DNA from 4 places in the Rouxiella sp. Mn2063 genome. Region 3 is predicted to be linked to each of the others. Evidence: riboswitches for the same ligand, from Rfam matches in the RefSeq annotation. Region 3 holds a riboswitch; each other region holds the start of a gene.

Region 1 (5,224 bases), on a different contig from region 3:
TGGGGTGACATCTACCGGCTGACGTAACAGCGCACGCAGATAGCGATCGTTCTTTAACTCATTCATTCTTGGCAGGGTCCTTTATAACGACTGTCGATTTAGGCTCAGCAAATAATATCTGGCGATTGTAGCACGCTAACTCTCGATGTCTTCTTCGGCGCGGCACAGAACCACGGTATCTTCAATCAGGCGGCGAGCGATAGTACCAACGGCCGGCAATAAAGGTAACGCGTCATAACGATACCAACCGGCGTTTAATAGCTCTTTCGGATCATGGACAATCTCTCCGCTGTCGTAGTCAGCCATAAAGGCCATCATCAACGAGTTAGGGAATGGCCAAGGCTGCGAGCTTACATAACGCACATTTTTGACCCGAATATTGCTCTCTTCCATGACCTCGCGCGCCACGGTCTCTTCAAGCGTTTCACCCACTTCGGCGAAACCGGCCAATACGGTATGCACACCGCCACGATGGCGCACGTGTTGTGCAAGAAGAATCTCATTACCTTTACGGATCGCCACAATAATACAAGGCGCTATCTGCGGGTAATAACGCTCGTGACAATGGCCACAAAGCGCCGCCCATTCCGTTTTGCTAACATGCATCTCATGTCCGCAGTAGCCGCAAAATTGATGCGAGCGATAAAACTCTGCCAGTTGCACGCCACGGCCGATCAATTGGAACAACCCGCGATCTATTCCCAGTAGCTGCCTGGCAGAAGTCATGTGGTTATTCATTGGCTGGCGAACCATCCAGACAGGTGAGCCCTGCCATTCACCAATTTGTCGCCCGGTACAATTAACCAAAGAGAAGGTCTGCGCATTACCAAAAGGCAGCTCTCCTTGAGGCAACCACAACTTGCCTTCATGGCTGACAACCCACCAGCCATTATGTTGATCAGTTATTTTTAATTCCATAATGCTATTGCGTTACCTCGGCTACACTGACAATCTGGTAAGTAGGATTTACTTTAGTAACTTTTTGTTACCTACTATTACTCACGGAGTCAACCTATGCTAATACGTCTGGAAAGACTGACCCAACGCGTTGGTGGCAGTAATGAGTTTATTGATCAATGGCTACAAGCACGCAAAGAATTACTGGTCGCCTACTGCACACTGGTCGGCCTGAAACCCAAAAAAGAAAAGCATACTCCACTCAACGAAAAGGCATTGGACAACTTTTGCCATAATCTTGTGGATTACCTATCAGCCGGACACTTCCACCGCTATCAACGCCTGGTTGAAGAGGTTGGTGATGCTAATAAAGCACAAAAACTCGCCGCAGCAAAAATCTATCCCGCTCTGGAACGTAATACTGAAATGGTGATGGCTTTCCATGACAGTTACACCGATACGGACATTGATGACGATAATGCTTTTGCCTTTCACTATGCATTATCCGATATCGGCGAAGCATTGGATGCGCGTTTTGTACTTGAAGATCAGCTTATTATTCTGGCACTTGATTCAGCCCACCCTTCGCTGCCTATCGCGAATAGCGAGGCAATGATGGAGCGACCAGCATAATACTTTAGAGGAAATCCCCAGTTCGGGGTTGTGTTTTACATTCGTCCTCGTATATTGGATTAGATAAATCGGCCTCAAGTTTTGAGGCTTTTTCTTGTCGGAGTGCCTAGCGCTTAGCTCGTTATGAGTCAAGCCAGGCTGAGACCGTTAATTCGGGATCCGCGGAACCTGATCGGGTTAGTACCCGCGAAGGGAACAAGAGTAATCAACTGCGTTTCAGTCCGTTGACTCATTCAATGAGTAAACCGCCTGGCTCATCGCTTTTACTCCCGCAGTACACCTCCAGACAAGCAATTCTCCATCGAATCCTAGATTCGGTTACTTAAGAGGAAGTTGCTATGTCCAGTTCATCATCATCGTCAAAAATATCGCCAGCAGTAAAAAAAACCAGTAATCGTCGAGAACAACGCGCTCAAGCGCAAGAGTTTATCGACAGCCTGCAAGGTGTCACCTTCCCCAACTCTGTACGTCGCTACTTACAAGGTGAACACCCTAGCGTGCAGGTACCGATCCGCGAAATTCAACTCGCGCCAACCTTGGTCGGCGGTAGTAAAGACGATCCTATCTTTGAAGATAACGAAGCCATCCCGGTTTATGACACATCTGGCCCATATGGCGATCCTAACGCTGATATTGATGTGCATCGCGGCTTAGAGAAGCTTCGCGCTCCCTGGATTGAGGCTCGTCAAGACACTGAACAGTTGTCCTATGTCAGTTCAGATTTTACCCAGCAACGTTTATCTGACGAAGGTCTGGATCATTTACGTTTTGACTGTCTGCCTCGCCCGCGAAAGGCATTAGCCGGCAAAAACGTCACTCAATTACATTACGCACGCCGTGGCGTTATTACGCCAGAAATGGAATTTATCGCTATTCGGGAAAATATGGGCAGGGAACGCATCCGTAGCGATGTATTACGCCAGCAGCATCCCGGCGAAAGTTTTGGCGCCCATTTACCTGCCAACATTACCGCCGAATTTGTCCGCCAGGAGGTCGCGGCTGGACGGGCAATCATTCCAGCAAATATCAACCATCCAGAATCTGAGCCGATGATCATTGGCCGTAATTTTCTGGTCAAAGTGAATGCCAATATCGGCAACTCAGCCGTGACCTCTTCAATTGAGGAAGAGGTGGAGAAACTGGTGTGGTCAACACGCTGGGGCGCAGACACTGTGATGGATTTATCGACCGGCCGCTATATTCATGAGACCAGAGAATGGATATTGCGCAATAGCCCGGTGCCAATAGGAACGGTGCCAATTTATCAGGCGCTAGAGAAAGTTAACGGAATTGCCGAAGATCTGAACTGGGAAGTCTTCCGCGATACCTTGCTAGAACAAGCAGAACAAGGCGTTGACTACTTTACTATCCATGCAGGTGTGTTATTGCGCTATGTGCCGATGACAGCCAAGCGTCTTACAGGCATTGTGTCGCGCGGCGGCTCAATTATGGCTAAGTGGTGTCTATCCCATCATCAGGAAAGCTTCCTCTACCTGCACTTCCGGGAAATTTGTGAAATCTGCGCAGCATATGATGTTTCTCTTTCCTTAGGCGATGGTCTGCGCCCAGGCTCCATCCAGGATGCCAACGATGAAGCCCAGTTTGCCGAATTGCACACCTTAGGGGAACTAACAAAAATCGCTTGGGAATACGATGTTCAAGTCATGATTGAAGGCCCTGGCCACATTCCTATGCAGATGATCCGCCGCAATATGACGGAACAGTTAGAACATTGTCATGAAGCACCTTTCTATACGCTTGGCCCACTGACGACAGATATTGCCCCCGGTTATGATCACTTCACCTCAGGGATTGGCGCAGCCATGATCGGCTGGTTTGGTTGCGCCATGCTGTGTTACGTCACCCCGAAAGAGCACCTTGGTCTGCCAAATAAAGAGGATGTCAAACAGGGGCTTATCACTTACAAAATTGCCGCTCATGCCGCCGATCTGGCAAAAGGCCATCCCGGCGCACAAATTCGTGATAACGCCATGTCAAAAGCCCGTTTTGAATTCCGCTGGGAAGATCAATTTAATCTGGCACTCGATCCCGCCACGGCACGCGCCTATCACGATGAGACCCTGCCGCAAGAATCGGGCAAAGTCGCCCATTTCTGCTCCATGTGCGGCCCTAAATTCTGCTCAATGAAAATTACCCAAGATGTTCGTGATTATGCCGCAGCGTTAGAAGCCAAAGGACAACCTATTACCGTCGCACAATCGGGCATGGAGCAGATGTCCGCCGAATTTCGTTCTCGCGGTAGCGAGCTTTATCACCCAGCAACTCATAAGGTCACCCCATGATTCTCCCTGCGCGCCCCTTCCCAGCGACCTCTTTCAGGCTTGGTCTCTATCCCGTCGTTGATAGTCTGGAATGGATTGATCGTCTGTTGCAAGCTGGCGTCAAAACACTGCAATTGCGCATCAAAGATTTAGCAGACTCTCAGGTTGAAGAGACCATTGCTGCCGCCATTACACTCGGGCGACGTTATCAGGCACGGTTATTCATCAACGACTATTGGCAACTGGCCGTAAAACATCAGGCTTACGGCGTACATCTTGGGCAGGAAGACTTGGATAGTGCAGATTTAATCGCTATTCATGACGCCGGTTTGCGGCTAGGTCTGTCTACGCATGACGATGCGGAGCTGGCGCGCGCAATATCAGCTCAGCCCTCTTATATTGCACTGGGACATATCTTCCCGACACAAACCAAAGATATGCCTTCCGCTCCGCAAGGATTGCAGGAGCTGTCCCGTCATATTTCACAGTTAGCCGGCAGTTTCCCCACCGTTGCTATTGGCGGCATCAGTATCGATCGCGTGCCTTCGGTACTGGCCTGTGGCGTCGGCAGCGTAGCGGTGGTCAGTGCTATTACCCAAGCTGATGACTGGCGCGCTGCAACCGCAGAACTGCTTAGCCTTTGTGGTAATGGGGATGAGAGTGGTGACGGGGACGAGAGCCATGCTCAGCGATAACGAGTTTATGCGCTATAGCCGCCAGCTGTTATTGGAAGAGATTGCGCTTGAAGGGCAACAAAAGATCCAAGCGGCCAAGGTGCTGATCGTTGGTTTAGGCGGTTTGGGCTCCCCTGCCGCCCTTTATCTCGCCGCCGCTGGCGTCGGCACGCTATTACTTGCCGATGACGACAAGCTACATATTTCTAACTTACAGCGGCAGCTCCTTTATCGCACTGCGGATGTCGAACGCCCAAAAGCCGAGTTGGCAAAACAAGCGGTGCTAGCGCTCAATCCGCTATGTGAGGCGATTGCTATCGAAGAGCGACTGAGCGGGGAACGACTGCAAAATCTCGTCGCCAGCGTTAGCCTGGTATTAGATTGCAGCGATAACATGGAAACACGTCATGCCGTTAATCACGCCTGTATTAACGCGAAAATCCCTCTGATTAGCGGTAGTGCGGTCGGATTCAGCGGTCAATTATTGGTGCTTGAGCCGCCCTATTCTCAAGGCTGTTACGCCTGCTTATATCCTGACCTCCACACTGCAGAAGGCAATTGTCGCACCGCTGGCGTACTCGGCCCAGTCGTTGGCGTTATAGGGACTTTGCAGGCGTTAGAGGCAATTAAAATGCTCGCCGGTTTGCCCAGCTCACTTAGCGGCAAGCTGCGATTGTTCGACGGCAAACAACAAAGCTGGAGCACGCTACAGCTCACCCGCTCTCCAGTTTGCGCCAT
Region 2 (5,224 bases), on a different contig from region 3:
GCGGCGTTATTTATTTACCATCGTCCACGTACTTTTATTAGAAAACTGGTTTTTGATCACAGTGTGCTAATCAATCATTGGGTATTATCTTCGCGCAATGTATAAAAATGTAAATGAATGATCAAGGTAGACCTCGAATCACCTCCTTAGCCAGTTCCAATAATATTGGGACTGGTTTCTTTTATTTCCTCCGCCTATTTTTCTTCATATATCACGCTGAAAATTAAAAATTTAAGATAACGCTCGTTATTTTATTCCCTGACTATTCTGATAGATATCATTTAGGCTATTGGTTATGGTGAAAAATAATATTTAATTTGCATTGGCTCCTTAAACAATTGGAGTGACATCAGAATTGCAAGATATGTCCCCGATAATCTCTTGGGCGCACGGGCTGTATCAAGTATGGCGGACATAATATGGGAGAATATAATGAGTGGAATACCCAGTGCATTATTGATTTTAAACGGCAAAAGCGCCGCTAATATTGAGCTGCGTCAGGCGGTAAAGGCACTGCGTCTTGCCGGAGCTAACCTCGCCGTAAGAGTGACATGGGAACATGGCGATGCCGCACGTTATGTGGATGAAGCAACGGCCTCTGGCTTTGACACTGTCATTGCTGGCGGTGGCGACGGCACCATCAATGAAGTGGCGACAGCGCTAACTAAACTAAAAACCGCTAAAACGCCCTGCCTTGGCATCCTTCCTCTGGGTACCGCGAATGATTTCGCCAACAGTTGTGGCATTCCGCAAGCGTTGGAGCCCGCTTTACAGTTAGCAATGCAGGGACGCGCTGTGGCGATAGACCTGGCGCAAGTCAACGGTAAGCGCTGTTTCATTAATATGGCGACCGGGGGCTTCGGTACGCGCATCACCACAGAGACGCCGGCCCTGCTGAAATCGGCATTAGGAAGCGCCTCTTATTTTATTCACGGTCTATTGCGACTCGATACGCTAAAAGTAGACCGCTGTGAATTTCGTGGCCCAGATTTTTGCTGGTCTGGTGACGTATTAGTCATGGGAATCGGGAATGGTCGGCAAGCAGGCGGTGGGCAAGAAATCTGTCCCGATGCCCTGATTAATGATGGCTTATTGCAACTACGATTACTCACCTCAGAAGAGCTATTGCCTGCATTTGTGCGCAGCTTGGTAAAAGGTGAAGAGAATAAAAATATTATCTCCACATCCCTGCCTTGGCTGGAAATTAGCGCCCCTCACGACATTACATTTAATCTCGACGGTGAACCGTTAAAAGGCACCCATTTCCGTATTGAGGTTTTAGCTGGCGCCATTGAGTGTCGATTACCGCCGCAATGTCCATTACTGGCCTGACACTCAATCCAGCGTCGGGGATTTTTATCGGCATATAACAATATGGTGAACGTTCGGCCGCTTATTAATACCCAGTAATATGCATATTACGCCGAACGCGACCGGCAGGGGCTTTTCAGCGAAAGCCCCTGCACCCAACGCCTTGCGCTTAGCTTATCGGGTCGCTGCGCGACTGCCCGTGCTTACTGCTTCGGCCTTACGGGTCGGCTGAGACGGGCGTCCCTGCCCGGCTCAACCTAAAGCAGACTTCCTTGTCTGCTTTCCCCTGGCCTCATTCGTTCGCTTGGCCGATAAGATGCGCTGTTTAAGGTCAAGGTCAAGATCAAGGACAAGGTCGAGATTAATATTAAAGCCAAGGCGCGGCGTTTTTTACCACCAGCGGTGGAAGTGGTGGACGGGGCCGATGCCGTGGCCGACTTCTAGTGAATCGGCTTGGAGTAATGCTTGTTGTAGGTAGTCTTTTGCTGCCTGTACGGTGCTTATCCAGTCGTTATGGCGCGGGCGCAGGGCCGCAAGGGCGGCGGAGAGTGTGCAGCCGGTGCCGTGTGTGTGACGGGTGTTAACTCGAGGCGCGGTGAAGCGTTGACGGTAGTCGGCGGTGATCAGCCAATCCGGGCTTTCGCTGTCGCTCAGATGACCGCCCTTCATTAATACCGCCTCACAGCCCATGGTCAGCAATGCTTCGCCTTGCTGACACATTTCTTGCTCACTGGTGGCAATAGGCGAGTCGAGCAGCGCCGCGGCTTCAGGTAAGTTTGGGGTAATGATAGAGACTTGCGGCAGCAGTAAACGGCGCAACGCGTCGACAGCATCGGGGGATAACAGCGGATCGCCGCTTTTCGCCAGCATAACCGTATCAAGCACCACAAACTCTGGAGCCTGCCCCAGTTGACGATGACGCAGCAATCCCTGCGCCACCGCTTCTACAATCGCTACGTTATCCAACATGCCGATTTTGGCGCTGTCGATACGCACATCGCCCAAGACTGAATCTAGCTGTGCGCCAACAAATTCAGCGTCGATATGATACACCGACTGCACACCGCGGGTGTTTTGCGCGACGAGCGCGGTAACAACGCTGGTACCATAAGCCGCCAGCGCTGAAAAAGCTTTGAGATCCGCCTGAATACCTGCGCCGCCGCTTGGATCGGTTCCTGCAATGGTCAATGCATTAATCCGTTTCATTACAGTACCTCCCCTTGCAGGGTATACAGCTCATCTAAAAACGCAGGCACAAAACTGCCCGGACCTCGCACCGCTGCACAGGCACGTTCACCGGCGCAGGACATTACCCGACACGCGGCAGCGACATGTTGTAATCTCTCACCCGGTAAGGCAACAAACGCGGCGACCACGGCAGAAAGCGAACAACCGGTGCCGACTACGCGCGTCATCAATTGATGACCGCCAGTCACGGCATAGGTTTTCTCACCGTCGGTGACATAGTCGGTTTCCCCCGTAACCGCCACGACAGCGCCGGTTTGCTGTGCCAAGGCTTGTGCCGCAGGCAACGCCGCTAAAGAGTCGTCGGCACTGTCTACGCCCCGCCCGCTAGAATTCATTCCGCTTAATGCCATGATTTCTGAAGCGTTACCACGAATGGCGGCAGGACGAAGGCTCAACAGCTGATGGCAGAACTCGCTGCGCCAATGCAATCCACCGACGGCAACGGGATCGAGCACCCAAGGCGTTGCCGCTTGATTTGCCGCCGTAATTGCTGCCAGCATGGCATCGGCGACAGGTTGCGTCAGGGTACCGACATTGACCAATAACCCACTGGCGATCGCGCTAAATTGCGCCGCCTCACGCGGGTCTGTCACCATCGCCGGTGATGCACCCACCGCAAGCAATACGTTAGCAGTAAAAGATTGCACTACATCGTTGGTAAGACAGTGAACAAGAGGGGAAGCAGCTCGCAGTTGCTGCAAAGAATCGGCGGCGAGTGCGCCAGAAAATACGATAGGTCGAGCGTTCATGAATCTCCCAACCGGCGTTCAAGAAGGGGTACCGGTTGAGATACCTCGACTTCCCTACGCTGGCATTATCCAGATCAGGTGGTACGGGTATTTCTCAGCCTTCTAACGATTTGCAGAAGGGCACCCCGAGTCATTTAAATCAAAAACTTGCGATTACGTCCCGTTAATCACTATTCTGGATCATGCCAGCAGGAAGCCAAAGACTCAACCATAAAAAAATGCTATATATCTCAACCTGTGCCCCATAAAAAAACGACAAAAATGGTCGAATTGCAGCCTCTTGTCCTTCGTTGTCGCTGTTCGTTAATGCAGAACCGGAACGTAATGTATGTGTATGTATTAGATTTGATTAGGGAAACTAAGAGTTTTAAGACGTATAGCAAAGGTGTGGATATGAACGAATTATTGGAGTATGTAAGGATGGCACATCTATCAACCTTAACAAGTTGATTTTAAATAAATAATCGAGTAAAAAACATGTTTTTACAAAGGAGAATAAAATGTCTAGTGGAGTATTAACATTGGGTGCATCTAAAGAACTACAAAATATCAACATTTCCACGAATAATGGCAGAGAATTTATAATAAATATATACAAAGAACAAACCGGCTTTTCAGGTGATATGGTTATATTAGATAGAATATCTGGGACTAGTATATACCATCTTATATCTCAGTTAAAATCTAATGTTTGTGATATTTTCTCAGATGGTATTGATAACGTGCTTACTTACTTATGTCAATACAATGATGCAATCAGCGACATACACAATCCGTGCAACACACCGTTTATAGCCCCCCTCGACCAAAACGAAATCATTAAAAATAAAAGTATTTCCCTAAGTGTTAGGGTTAATTAAAAGTAAAGCTGGGTTAATTTCGGCTATTATGCTTTTCATTGATGCTCATAGTAAGCAAGGGTCGCCCCTCCTAGCTGCATTGAGGCTCAACATAGTTTTGAATTTGCTTTGAGTATACTATTGATGAACAATCGTAACATTTTTAATTAATATTAAAAGGTGAGCCATTTGGCTCGCCTTTTTTACTTCACAAAAGTCTAATCAATAGTTGGATAAAGGCCCGATTTTCTAGTCTTAAAATGTAAACTTAAGCGAGAAGGCTCAATTTAGGCCAAGTTATGAGAATGAATAGTGTTTTAATTTGTGCAGTAACTAGGTGGGAAAAATCACCATGAAAAACCTGGGCAAACAGGAACTGCAAGGCGGGAAGTGGCTTTGTACTTTCGAAAATAGCATTTATATGTTTATGCGAAGACCCGTTCTCAATCATGCCCGTACTAGAAGACGTTCGACACACCCGAGAACGAAAAGTAAAATATGAGAGTGATATCAATCACTCTCATATAGCTTATAATTAGATGAGTGTATAATTAAATCAAAGCATTACCAACCATTTCATTCAGCATATTTTTTAAAATCATATACACAGAGCAAACGCCGGTAATCGGTACCTTTCTTATCTGCCATTGCTCGCAAAAGCATCTCTACCTCATCAAGTACAATCCTATCGTTCCAAGCAGACCAAATTATGGCATTTATTTTATTTGTGCGAGTGATTAAATCATCAGAATATATATCATTCAAATCCTCATGCATGGAGTGAACAGAAGTAGGTAAACCAGCAAGATACTCTTCGATTTTTCTTATTTGTTGTGCTTTGAGAGAGTTACATTTTTCAAGATCTCTGCAGATCATACAAAAACCATAAACAGGAAACCACTGCGTTGAGGCAATATTAATCTTATCAATGAGTTGCAGCAACTGATGATTAGACTCATCGATAATATCAAAGTAATCTGACATAAAACTAGAGGAGTTTTTATGCTCATACTTTATAGAATTACTTGATCCAATTACTAGTATTTTGTCGCTATTATTAAGAGAATCAATGTCTTC
Region 3 (5,224 bases):
CATGTCGCCCCGATATACGTTCAATAAGCGTAAACAACACAAAACAAAGTACCAGCAGCAGCATCGCCGTCACGGCACCATCCTGGTTGCGATAAGCGCCAATTTGTTGGTAGAGATAAAAAGGCAGCGTGCGAAAATGTTCGTTACCAAACAGGGCAATCACTCCAAAATCACCCAAGGATAAGATACAGGCAAAGGCCAGTGCCTGAGTCAGCGGGCGTTTTAAAGCGCTTAGTTCCACCCAGCGTAAGCGTGACCAGCCGCGCATGTCGAGTGATACACAAAGCTGGTTATAACGTTCTGCCACGTCGCGCATTGGGTTATCCAACACCTTTAACGCATAAGGGATAGCCATTAATGCATTCGTCAGGATCACCACCACCCAAGGCGAGTGCGGAATGCCAAGGGTATCGCTAAGCAGTAAAAAGAAGCCTGTCGCTAATACAATCCCCGGCATCGCCAGAATAAGCATTCCAGACAGTTCCAGACTCAGCGCGTAGCCTTTGCGCTGGCGCAAACGTAACTCACGACTGCTCCATAGCAGCATCATGGTCAATAGCAGACAAAGTAACCCGCTGCCTGTTGCAATGCGTAATGAGGTCCAAAAGGCGTGCCACAAGGCGGGTTGTTGCAATACTTCCAGCATGGCGCGGTTAGCGCCGTCAACGATCACCGCCAAGAGCGGCGGTAGAATTAATAATAGTGCGAAGAGGATCAGCAGCGCATCACTGCCTCGTTGCCAGAGGTTATCCTGCGGATTACGCCAGCGCTGAGCGTGGGTATGGCCAACCGGCAACGCCTGGCTGAGTTTTTGGCTTAATAACACCAGTCCGAGGCAGCAAACCAACTGGATGATGGCCAGCAGCGCAGCGCGTCCAAGATCATAGTCATAGCTCAACGCCTGATAGATAGCCAGTTCGATAGTCGTCGCTTTTGGGCCGCCGCCAAGTGATAGCACGGTGGCGAAACTGGCGAAGCACAGCATGAAAATCAGCGCACCTGCCGGTAGAATTTGTCTGCGCAGTGCGGGCCACTCGACAAAGCGAAACTGTTGCCAACCGTTCATGCCTAATTGCGCCGCAAGCTGACGCTGCTCAACGGCGATGTTTTCTAAAGATTGCAGTAATAGGCGGCTGGCGAGAGGCAAATTGAAGAACACATGGGCTAACAAGATGCCCTGTAGCCCATAAGGGGAAAAATGATAATCCACGCCCAGCCAGCCGAAAAGTTGCGCCAACCATCCTTGCCTGCCATAGACACTAAGAATACCGAACACCGCCACCAGAACTGGCAGTACCAAGGTCATGGCACATAGCCGCAGCAATATCTGACGACCTGGAAAACGGCGACGATAAAGCGCGCGGGCTAAAAATATTGCCGGGAGTACAGAACACAGCGCGGAAAGCAGCGCCTGCCAAAAGGTAAAGCGGATCACGTGTAACAGATAGGCGTCTTGCCATATCGATGCTATCGAAAGCGTCGGCGCATGGCGATACAGTGACCCTAATGTGAGCAGCGCGACCAGCAGGATCATCAGCCCGGCGATAACGCCGGGCCACAGCCAGCGAGGGATCGCTGGCTGACGGGTTGTAGATTGATTCATGAGTCGATTAATCAATGGCTAACGGCGTTCTGCCACTGTGCAATCCACTTGCCACGATTTTCAGCTACCTCTTTGGCGCTGTATCGCAGCGCAACCGCAGGCACAACCAGTTGGCTATAGGCGGCTGGCAGTGAGGTGCTAACCGATGGATACATCCAGTTGCCAGTTGGGATCGCGTTCTGGAAGCCTGGGCTTACCACAAACTTCATAAACTCGGCGGCCAGTTGCGGCTGTTTACTGGCTTTCAACTGCCCGGCAACCTCAACTTGCATATAATGGCCTTCGCTAAACTTCGCCGCTGCGTAGCTGTCTTTCTTCTCTTCAATAATATGGTAGGCCGGAGATGTGGTGTAACTCAGTACCAGATCGCTTTCCCCTTTAAGGAACAGGCCATAAGCTTCGCTCCAGCCTTTGGTCACGGTGACCGTTTTGGCGGCCAGCTTCTGCCAAGCTTCAGGTGCTTTATCGCCATAGACTTTCTGCATCCACAGCAGTAATCCGAGTCCAGGCGTACTGGTGCGCGGATCTTCATAAATGATCTTCCACGGTTGCTTGCTATTGATCAGCTCGTCGAGGCTTTTTGGCGGGTTTTTCAGCTTATCTTTGTTATACACAAAGGCGAAGTAGCCATAATCATAAGGCACAAAGGTTTTGTCACTCCAACCACCGGGAATATCCAGCGTGGCTTGAGTGGCGGTCGGCTCAGCAAACAGGCCGGTTTGTTCTGCCGATTGCAGCAAATTGTTATCTAATCCTACCACCACATCTGCCGGGCTATTTTTCCCTTCCATACGCAGGCGATTAAGCAGCGACACGCCATCTTCCAGCGCCACATATTTCAGCTCACAACCGCACTGCGCCTCAAAGGCTTTTTTGATTGCCGGGCCTGGGCCCCAATCAGCTGAGAAGGAATCATAGGTATAGACGGTTAAAACAGGTTTGGCTGCAAATGCCGGAGCGGCAACCAATAACAGGCAGGGCAGTAATTTTTTCAACACTTTGCACTCCAAAGAAAATAGGCGAGGCAAAGGATTTTGAGTCAGCGAGGAGCAGAGTCTCAAATCCCTCCGCCGGTGTTAACCGGTTCAGGTTCGACGGGTCTATCTCAGCCGATAAAATCAGTTGTGCCTTAAACGCGGGGTCGCGATGCTTGATCTTTACGCGAATCGGTCTATTGGCAACAATGTGAGTCTTATTAGCACCCCGTTGAGAACGTGCTTATTCTAGAGGTTAATAGCCTTGGGTGAAAGTAGGCTATGCATCCGGTGGTACAAACCAGGCGGATTTGAAGTCAAACCACCCGAGGGTATTCATTCTGACCCCGCGCATGCTGCGCTGTCCTTGCAGAACTAGCCAGTGGTGGAATAGGGGATGAAGATGGTTGTCGTTAACTAATCCTTGTGCCCACTCCGCGAGTTGCAGCTCGCCGGCGCGCCATTTCATGGCATCTTGCTGCAAATCATGGTCGAGGCAATGTTGAATTAAAGGAACCTCAAGCAAAGTAGTAAATAGTGAGAACTCAATCGGCAGGGTGAAATTGACGCTGCCCAGCCATAAATCACTTTTTGCTTCGCCTTTATGCCATTGATCATAGTTGATAACTTGCTTATGTAAGGTGATTCCTTCCGCCGCTAGCAGCGGGGTAATTGTCTGGCACAAAGAGTCGCATTCAGCGTGATCGCCATAGAAGGTTAAGGTTACTTCGCGTAAATGTTCTGGTTTTGATTTGCTGGGGCGCAAGCGGCGGTGATGCCAACGTGGCAACAGGCCAAAAGCCGGAGACCAATAGCGTTGATAGGTCGGTGAGGCGGCATTAAGCAGGGCTATCGGGTTAATCAATTCGCATAGCCATTCGCGGATTTCCGGATCGTTGCCAATTTCTGAGCGGCGATCGAACATCAAACAATAGCAACCTTCTTCCAAACGGCTCTCCAATTCGTCGTTATCTGATTCGTCGGCCTGAAGCTGTACGCCGGAATGTACCAGCTCTTCTGTGAGTTCTGGCAGCACCCAAATGTTCACTTCATCAATCAATGCCCGGTAACCAAAATATTCATCGAAGGCGCGAATTTTTAGTTGGGTCTGTTGGTTACGGATCACCGAATAAGGGCCGGTGCCGATAGGCTGCCGGGCGAAGTCCGGCAAGGTGCGCCACTCTTGCGGTAGGATCATGGCATGAGCGTTACCGAGTAACCACGGCAGCCAGCGATCGGGGTGATGGAGATGGATATCAATCACATTTGCGATGGTGGATTCCACGCGCTTGAGGTGAGTAAACAGTCGATGTTCGCGCAATTCAGCAAAGGTGCTGGTGATATCGGCCATTGCCAACTCTCGGCCGTGATGAAAATGGATCGCCGGGCGTAAATAAAAGCGCCAATGTAGCGGGCTGATTTGCTGCCAGTGGTGAGCGAGGTCGCCTTCTATTTCCCCATTTTCCTCATTTATTCGAATCAGACCGTTAAATATCTGCCGAGCTAAGTGAGTTTCAGAACGGCGTAGCATGGTGCCGGGCTGGAGATTAAGTAATGAACGGTAATAGAGTACCCGCAGGATATGCTTGCCTTGGCGGAAACTGCGCCCCACTTGTGATAACAGCATTTGGCGCACCAGTTTTTTATCGCCAACCAATTGTACTAACTGCTCGATGCGATCCTGATCCAATAGCTCCTCAGCCCGCTGTTGTTGCAGAGAAAGCCCAGTGAACAGGAAAGTCAGCCGCGAGCGTTTTCCTCGCCCAGCCTCGGCTTGCCAAGTGAGCCAACCCTCTTCCTGCATGCTGCTTAGCAGTGAGCGCACGTGGCGACGCGAGCAGCTGAGTACCTCTGATAGTGCCTGCAATGTGGTATCAATTTGCTGACCCTGGCAACTTTTCCATAACCGAATAAATTGCTGCTGTAGACGAGATGAAGGCATAAAAGAGGAACTCCGTAAGAGCAAGTGTTCAATTTATTTTTCCTCATAATACGCTGATAATTTGCGCTATGTAAGCAGGCGAGTGAAACCCGGGAGAGAAAGATGAATAGCACATTGATTGCCCGTTTCTATCAGCGTTATTTTGCTGCGATAGCTGCGCAGGAGAGCCAAAGCAAAGCTAATTGTCTGTCGATTATTCCTGAAAACTTCCGCATGCAGACACTGGAACATTTGATGCAGTGGAATATTGAGTCTCTTGATGACGAGCAGTGCTGCCAACATACCTATACCCGTCATACTTAACGTCGTTTCTGCGTTGGCCATGGTGACTTACCCGAAACTTACTTAAGTAAGTTTCGGGATGGGGTTCCTTGCCGCCTTGATGCAACGCCAATTATTTTGGGTATCGTGAAATTTTCTGAGTAATGGTGCAATTCGCCAACCAGTGGGGCAACTCACTGGTTTTTTTTAATTCTATTGGTGGATACTTATCTGCCATTATTGCTCTGTCATCTGAATAAAAAATCTCTACACTGTTGGCTTTATTTATTGGCGCTAGCGCTTTCTGGGAAGGAATCATGCATAAGCCCCGTTTTAATTCTGTGTTTGTCGTTTTCCTGCTGTGTTCTTTTTTGACGGGCATCGCTGGTGCTTTGCAAAACCCAACCTTGAGTTTGTTTCTGACCAATGAGGTTCATGCCAAAC
Region 4 (5,224 bases), on a different contig from region 3:
TTCCTCAACGCCACCGACCGACGAACCGATTTTTTTACCTTTCAGTTTGCCCGGCGATGTAATGCTTTTATCCAGCGTGATAATGGTATCCAGCGGCGTATTGACCAATGTCCCAACCCGAACTAACGGCAAACCCTGATCGGCAAAGAAATGCAGCTGCGGCTGATAGGTAATCGCCAGATCTGCCTGTTTAGCGGCCACCATACGCGGCGGCAGCGACGGGTCAGAAGGTGGCACAATTTTGACATCCAGCCCTTCGGCTTTGAACGCGCCGATTTGCTCAGCGACGATAATCGGCGCGTGATCGGGATTCAGATACCAATCGAGCATTAGCGTCAGTTTTTCTGCGGCATTGGCTTGTGTGGCTACTGCAATGCCGAGAATCAGTCCGTAGAGCGTTTTTTTAATCATTTTTATACCCTTGCTATTAATAGATTTCATTTTATTGATCCGTTATGCATGACTTTCTGGTGCCCAACTAATCAGGCGTAGCAGCAGCGCATCTACCGCCAGCCATAGCAACACGGTCATCAGTACCAAAATAAATAGCGCGGCAAAGCAGACATCGCTCTGCATCCGGGCGTTGGCGTTGATCATCACATAACCTAATCCTGCTGCCGACCCGACCCATTCTCCGATGATGGCCCCAATGGGCGCGACGGCAGCGGCCATGCGCAGTCCTGAACCAAAAGCCGGTAACGCGGCCATGAGACGCACGTGCCGCAGTTGTGCCCAGGGGGAGGCACGCATGGTGCGGGCTAAATCGAGGTAATCGTTATTGACTCGGCGCAGCCCATCAAAGAATGCAGAGGCGACCGGGAAGAAGATCACCAGTACCGCCATCGCCACTTTGGCGCTCATCCCAAACCCGAACCACAGCACCAGCAGCGGTGCCATGGCAAACACCGGTATTGCCTGACTGGTGAGGACCAGCGGCATTAGCCAGCGTTGAATGCGCGGAGAGAAGATCATGCACAATGCCAGTACCACGCCAAGTAGCACGCCAATCACCAATCCACTGGCGATTTCCGAGGCGGTGATCAGCGTGTTATAAGCCAGATAGTCCCGGTTATCCCACAGCGCTTGTGCCACTGCGGCAGGTGAGGGCATCAGGAATGCGGGAATATTGCTTAAAGAGAGCAATCCCCATAACACAATCAGCCCGATAAATACCGTTAACCCCCGACGCGCGCGTGATGCTCGTCCTTCTGCTTGCAAGCTCTTTGTTTGCCATGTCATTGTGCGGCCCTCACTAACTGTTGCAGCAACGCCGCCTGACTTTTTAGCAACTCGGGAGAGTCCGCTGCGCGCGGGGGCTGACCAACTAGCTGATGCGAATCATCAATCCCGGCAGGATAGGGTGACAACACCAGCAGACGGTGGCCCAGCCGACAGGCTTCCATAGGGTCGTGGGTGATCAGCAACACCGTATGCTGTGCCAGTAGCTCGCAGGCCAGCGTTTGGATCATGGCGCGAGTAATGGCGTCCAGCGCTGAGAAAGGCTCATCCATCAGCACAATTGGTTGGCGCTCATACAAGGTACGAGCGATGGCGGCGCGCTGACGCATACCGCCAGAAAGCGCGGCGGGCAAGGTATTGCCATAACCGCTCAGCCCGACGCGTTCCAGCAGATGCTCGGCCCATTGTTGGTCAGCCTTTTCGCCACGTAACCGCGCGCCGAGAGTAATATTCTCGCTGACGGTCAGCCACGGGTAGAGCAAGTCTTTTTGCCCCATATAGGCGATGCGTTGGCTAATCGGCTGGCCATCGCTACCGATGACACTGCCTGAGGTCGGCTGGACTAATCCGGCAATAATCTTCAGCAGACTGGTTTTCCCCGCGCCGCTGGCACCGAGCAGCGCGACAAAATGGCCGCTCTCGATATCAAAATTTAACCGCTCGAAAATCACTTTCTGACCAAAGCGCAGCGTTAAATCCCTGACCTTAATGCCGGGCGGTACTGTGCCGCTATTTACGTGATAAGTACTCATTACGCAGGCAGCACCGCGGCGCTATCGATGGCATTGAGTCCCATTTGCCAGAAGGCTGATTCCAGGCGGGTGGCGGTGGTGAAAATCTCGGACAACTCGGCCATACGCTTTTCGGCACCGCGTTGATTGCCAATGTGCTCCAACAGATCGATAGAAGCTTGTACCCCGGCAAAATACCCCTCATCGGCATAATTGCGGATCCAGGATGCATACGGATTGCCTTCCATCACCGTTAATGGCGAGTTCAGTAAGTTCAGGCCGATTTCGGCATAACCCGCCACGCAAGGCATCAGCGCAACCAGCAAATCCAGCGCATCGCCAGAGTGACCGATATCGAGCACATAGCGGGTGTAGTTCATGGTTTCTGCGGCTTCGGGCTGTAGGGCGATTTCCGGCTCGGTGATGCCCCAACTGGCGCAATAGGCTACGTGCAAAGGCAATTCGGATACGATGGCGTTGAGCGAAGCGCTGGCAGCACGCATTTCAGGCAGGGTACGTAACTTGCTGGCTAACAGCGCGTAAGCACGAGCAAAATGCACCAAGAACAGATAGTCCTGCGTCAGATAACGGCGAAACGCCGCTTGCGGCAGCGTACCTGCACCGAGCTGTTGCACAAAAGAGTGCTCAACATAGTCCAGCCAATCGCTGCCAGCCTGTTGGCGCAATTGACCATAAAGACCGGTATCGAACATTTTTTTAGAAATAGGCGATGTAAACATGGGACCTCCAAAAGTAAGTGGAGATCCGGGCGTGCAGAGGCAGAGGTAGAACAAACCATAGCCGAAAAGCTGTGGCTGACCCGTCCCTTCGCTGGCATGACCCAGATCAGGTTCAAAGGGTTCGGCTACACAACACCATCTCAGCCCGTCACAGGACACCCCTCGGAGGAGCTTGTTATACGGTATTTATTTTTTGATTACAACGCTCAAGTCGTGCAAAGAACATGAAGAAGACGGTAGCTTTGCGACAAAATTTTCTGAGCCGTGCTGTCTTTTACGATTTTTGTGGAACAGGCGGGGGCTTTTTTGTCAATGTAGACCGATTAATACAAATTTAAGGTTACCCCTATGAAAAAGATCGGCTTTCTCTCTTTTGGCCACTGGACCCCTTCGATGCAATCGCAAACGCGTTCAGCCTCTGATGTCCTGCTGCAATCTATCGACCTGGCCGTGGCGGCCGAAGAGTTAGGTGCCGATGGTGCTTACTTCCGTGTCCATCACTTTGCGCGTCAGCTCGGCTCACCTTTCCCGCTGTTGTCAGCTATCGGCGCGAAAACTAAACGTATCGAGATAGGGACCGGCGTCATCGATATGCGCTATGAGAACCCGATGTACATGGCCGAAGATGCCGGTGCTGCTGATTTGATTTCTGGCGGACGTTTGCAGTTGGGTATCAGCCGTGGTTCTCCTGAGCAGGTAATCGATGGCTGGAAATACTTCGGTTATCAGCCAAAAGACGGTGAGACGGAATCTGATATGGGCCGCCGTCACGCGGTAGAGTTTCTTGACGTGCTGCGCGGTGAAGGATTTGCCGAACCAAACCCAGAGCCGATGTTCGCTAACCCACCGGGCTTGTTGCGTATCGAACCACATTCCGCAGGCCTGCGCGATCGCATCTGGTGGGGAGCCGGTTCAACCGCCACCTCCGTTTGGGCGGCTAAGCTGGGTATGCATTTGCAAAGCTCAACCTTAAAACGCGACGAAACCGGCGAGCCTTTCCATGTTCAACAAGCGCAGCAGATCCGCGCTTACCGTGCCGCCTGGAAAGCGGCTGGCCATGCGCACGAACCGCGCGTATCGGTTAGCCGCAGTATCTTTGCGCTGATGAACCAGCAAGATCGCGCCTACTTTGGCGGCAGCGGTAATCAGGGTGACCAAATTGGCTATCTCGATCAGGGCCGCGCTATCTTCGGTCGCAGCTACGCCGCCGAACCAGATGTGTTGATCAAACAGCTGGCACAAGACGAAGCCATCGCCGAAGCCGACACGTTGCTATTAACCGTCCCTAACCAATTGGGCGTGGATTACAACGCCCATGTGATTGAGTCTATTCTCAAGCATGTCGCGCCGGGATTGGGGTGGAGATAAGCAGCGTTGCTGTGGTGTATAGAATATACATATCAGTTCGGCCGTTTATTAAGAAGATGTAATATACCAGCGTAACTGAACGTACCCGGCAAGTGGTTTAAGGCGAACCCCTTGTCCGGCTCATCCTGAATCGGCCGAATATGGCCGATTTCTCTTGCCCGCTAATATGCGCTATTGAAGGTCAAAAGCGTGAACAGATTGCGCCAGGGTAAATATAAATAGACTGAAAAAATTCACTTCATTCTTTATAATAATGTTCTTATTTGATTTTTATAAAATTATTATCTTTGTTTTTCAGATGTAAAATATCTTCCATGTAAAGCCCACTAATGCTAACTCCCTGCTTCTTGATTAATTTTATTTTATAAATTCATAATTAATGAATGGCATGTTGGCACATTCTCAATTTTCAACTACTTTTATTTATTGTTTCGTCGAGTGCGAAACAGCAGGGGGGATTGATAGTAAAACTGCAGTCAGCAGGAATGGTACGCAGATTATCATTGGATTAATAGATAAGAGTTGAATATTATGAATAACTTAAAAAAATATTGTCTTGCTTTTGTTGTTGGTGGTTTGTGTGTTTTAAATACGGCTTGCGACGATAAAAAAGTAAGCAATAACAAGGTCGTGCAGCAGGATGATCCAGAGCAGCAGGAGATTATCAAGTACAATAAATATGTTAATGCCTCTAATTCGTACACTATAAATGTGGCGGATGAACTGGATAAGTATATTGATAATATACAAACTTATAAAAAAGATGGGGATTTCCAATATTATAGTTCTATCAGCGGTTCGTCATTGAAATCTTTAGCAGAGCGGTTAGATAAAGCTTATTCCTTGCCACCTAAAATGGATGATTTAGACACTCCGGCTAAAAAACTTTCTAATGCTATAAATGCTGCTCTGCCTCTGTTAACAGAATTGAATGATTATCAGACAGCTAAAACGGCATTAGTGGATAAGGGGAAAAAAGTACGTGATACTGAGAAAGAATACGTATCTTTGATGAAGAATGTTGCTGAATCTCAAGAGCAATTCAGTGATGCAATGGAAAAACAAGATGAAGCCAATATGCGTAGTCTGTTTGATAAAGCGCCAAAAAACTCGCCCGAATATTATCGTGGAGGGATAGCGCTTTAT

The links. Region 3 has a riboswitch for thiamine pyrophosphate ahead of thiB (thiamine ABC transporter substrate binding subunit). Riboswitches for the same ligand answer to the same signal wherever they lie in the genome.
Region 1: another riboswitch for thiamine pyrophosphate. It lies ahead of thiC (phosphomethylpyrimidine synthase ThiC); the one in region 3 lies ahead of thiB (thiamine ABC transporter substrate binding subunit).
Region 2: another riboswitch for thiamine pyrophosphate. It lies ahead of thiM (hydroxyethylthiazole kinase); the one in region 3 lies ahead of thiB (thiamine ABC transporter substrate binding subunit).
Region 4: another riboswitch for thiamine pyrophosphate. It lies ahead of tenA (thiaminase II); the one in region 3 lies ahead of thiB (thiamine ABC transporter substrate binding subunit).

What each region holds. Positions count from the first base shown of each region.
Region 1 is NZ_JBMOUD010000025.1:7,146-12,369, forward strand. Features, by position in the region: gene hemE (uroporphyrinogen decarboxylase) at 1-66, opposite strand, end outside; gene nudC (NAD(+) diphosphatase) at 136-918, opposite strand; gene rsd (sigma D regulator) at 1,015-1,530, shown strand; TPP riboswitch at 1,619-1,742, shown strand; gene thiC (phosphomethylpyrimidine synthase ThiC) at 1,869-3,833, shown strand; gene thiE (thiamine phosphate synthase) at 3,830-4,507, shown strand; gene ACL9RG_RS21555 (HesA/MoeB/ThiF family protein) at 4,494-5,224, shown strand, end outside.
Region 2 is NZ_JBMOUD010000010.1:90,980-96,203, reverse strand. Features, by position in the region: gene yegS (lipid kinase YegS) at 442-1,332, shown strand; gene thiD (bifunctional hydroxymethylpyrimidine kinase/phosphomethylpyrimidine kinase) at 1,702-2,517, opposite strand; gene thiM (hydroxyethylthiazole kinase) at 2,517-3,308, opposite strand; TPP riboswitch at 3,343-3,446, opposite strand; gene ACL9RG_RS15425 (hypothetical protein) at 3,809-4,168, shown strand; gene ACL9RG_RS15420 (SIR2 family protein) at 4,724-5,224, opposite strand, start outside.
Region 3 is NZ_JBMOUD010000005.1:174,716-179,939, reverse strand. Features, by position in the region: gene thiP (thiamine/thiamine pyrophosphate ABC transporter permease ThiP) at 1-1,603, opposite strand, end outside; gene thiQ (thiamine ABC transporter ATP-binding protein ThiQ) at 1-3, opposite strand, end outside; gene thiB (thiamine ABC transporter substrate binding subunit) at 1,615-2,601, opposite strand; TPP riboswitch at 2,648-2,819, opposite strand; gene sgrR (HTH-type transcriptional regulator SgrR) at 2,858-4,519, opposite strand; gene sgrT (glucose uptake inhibitor SgrT) at 4,622-4,822, shown strand; gene ACL9RG_RS10185 (MFS transporter) at 5,098-5,224, shown strand, end outside.
Region 4 is NZ_JBMOUD010000001.1:217,482-222,705, forward strand. Features, by position in the region: gene ACL9RG_RS00865 (ABC transporter substrate-binding protein) at 1-411, opposite strand, end outside; gene ACL9RG_RS00870 (ABC transporter permease) at 454-1,239, opposite strand; gene ACL9RG_RS00875 (ABC transporter ATP-binding protein) at 1,236-1,991, opposite strand; gene tenA (thiaminase II) at 1,991-2,683, opposite strand; TPP riboswitch at 2,777-2,883, opposite strand; gene ACL9RG_RS00885 (LLM class flavin-dependent oxidoreductase) at 3,059-4,078, shown strand; gene ACL9RG_RS00890 (DUF3829 domain-containing protein) at 4,610-5,224, shown strand, end outside.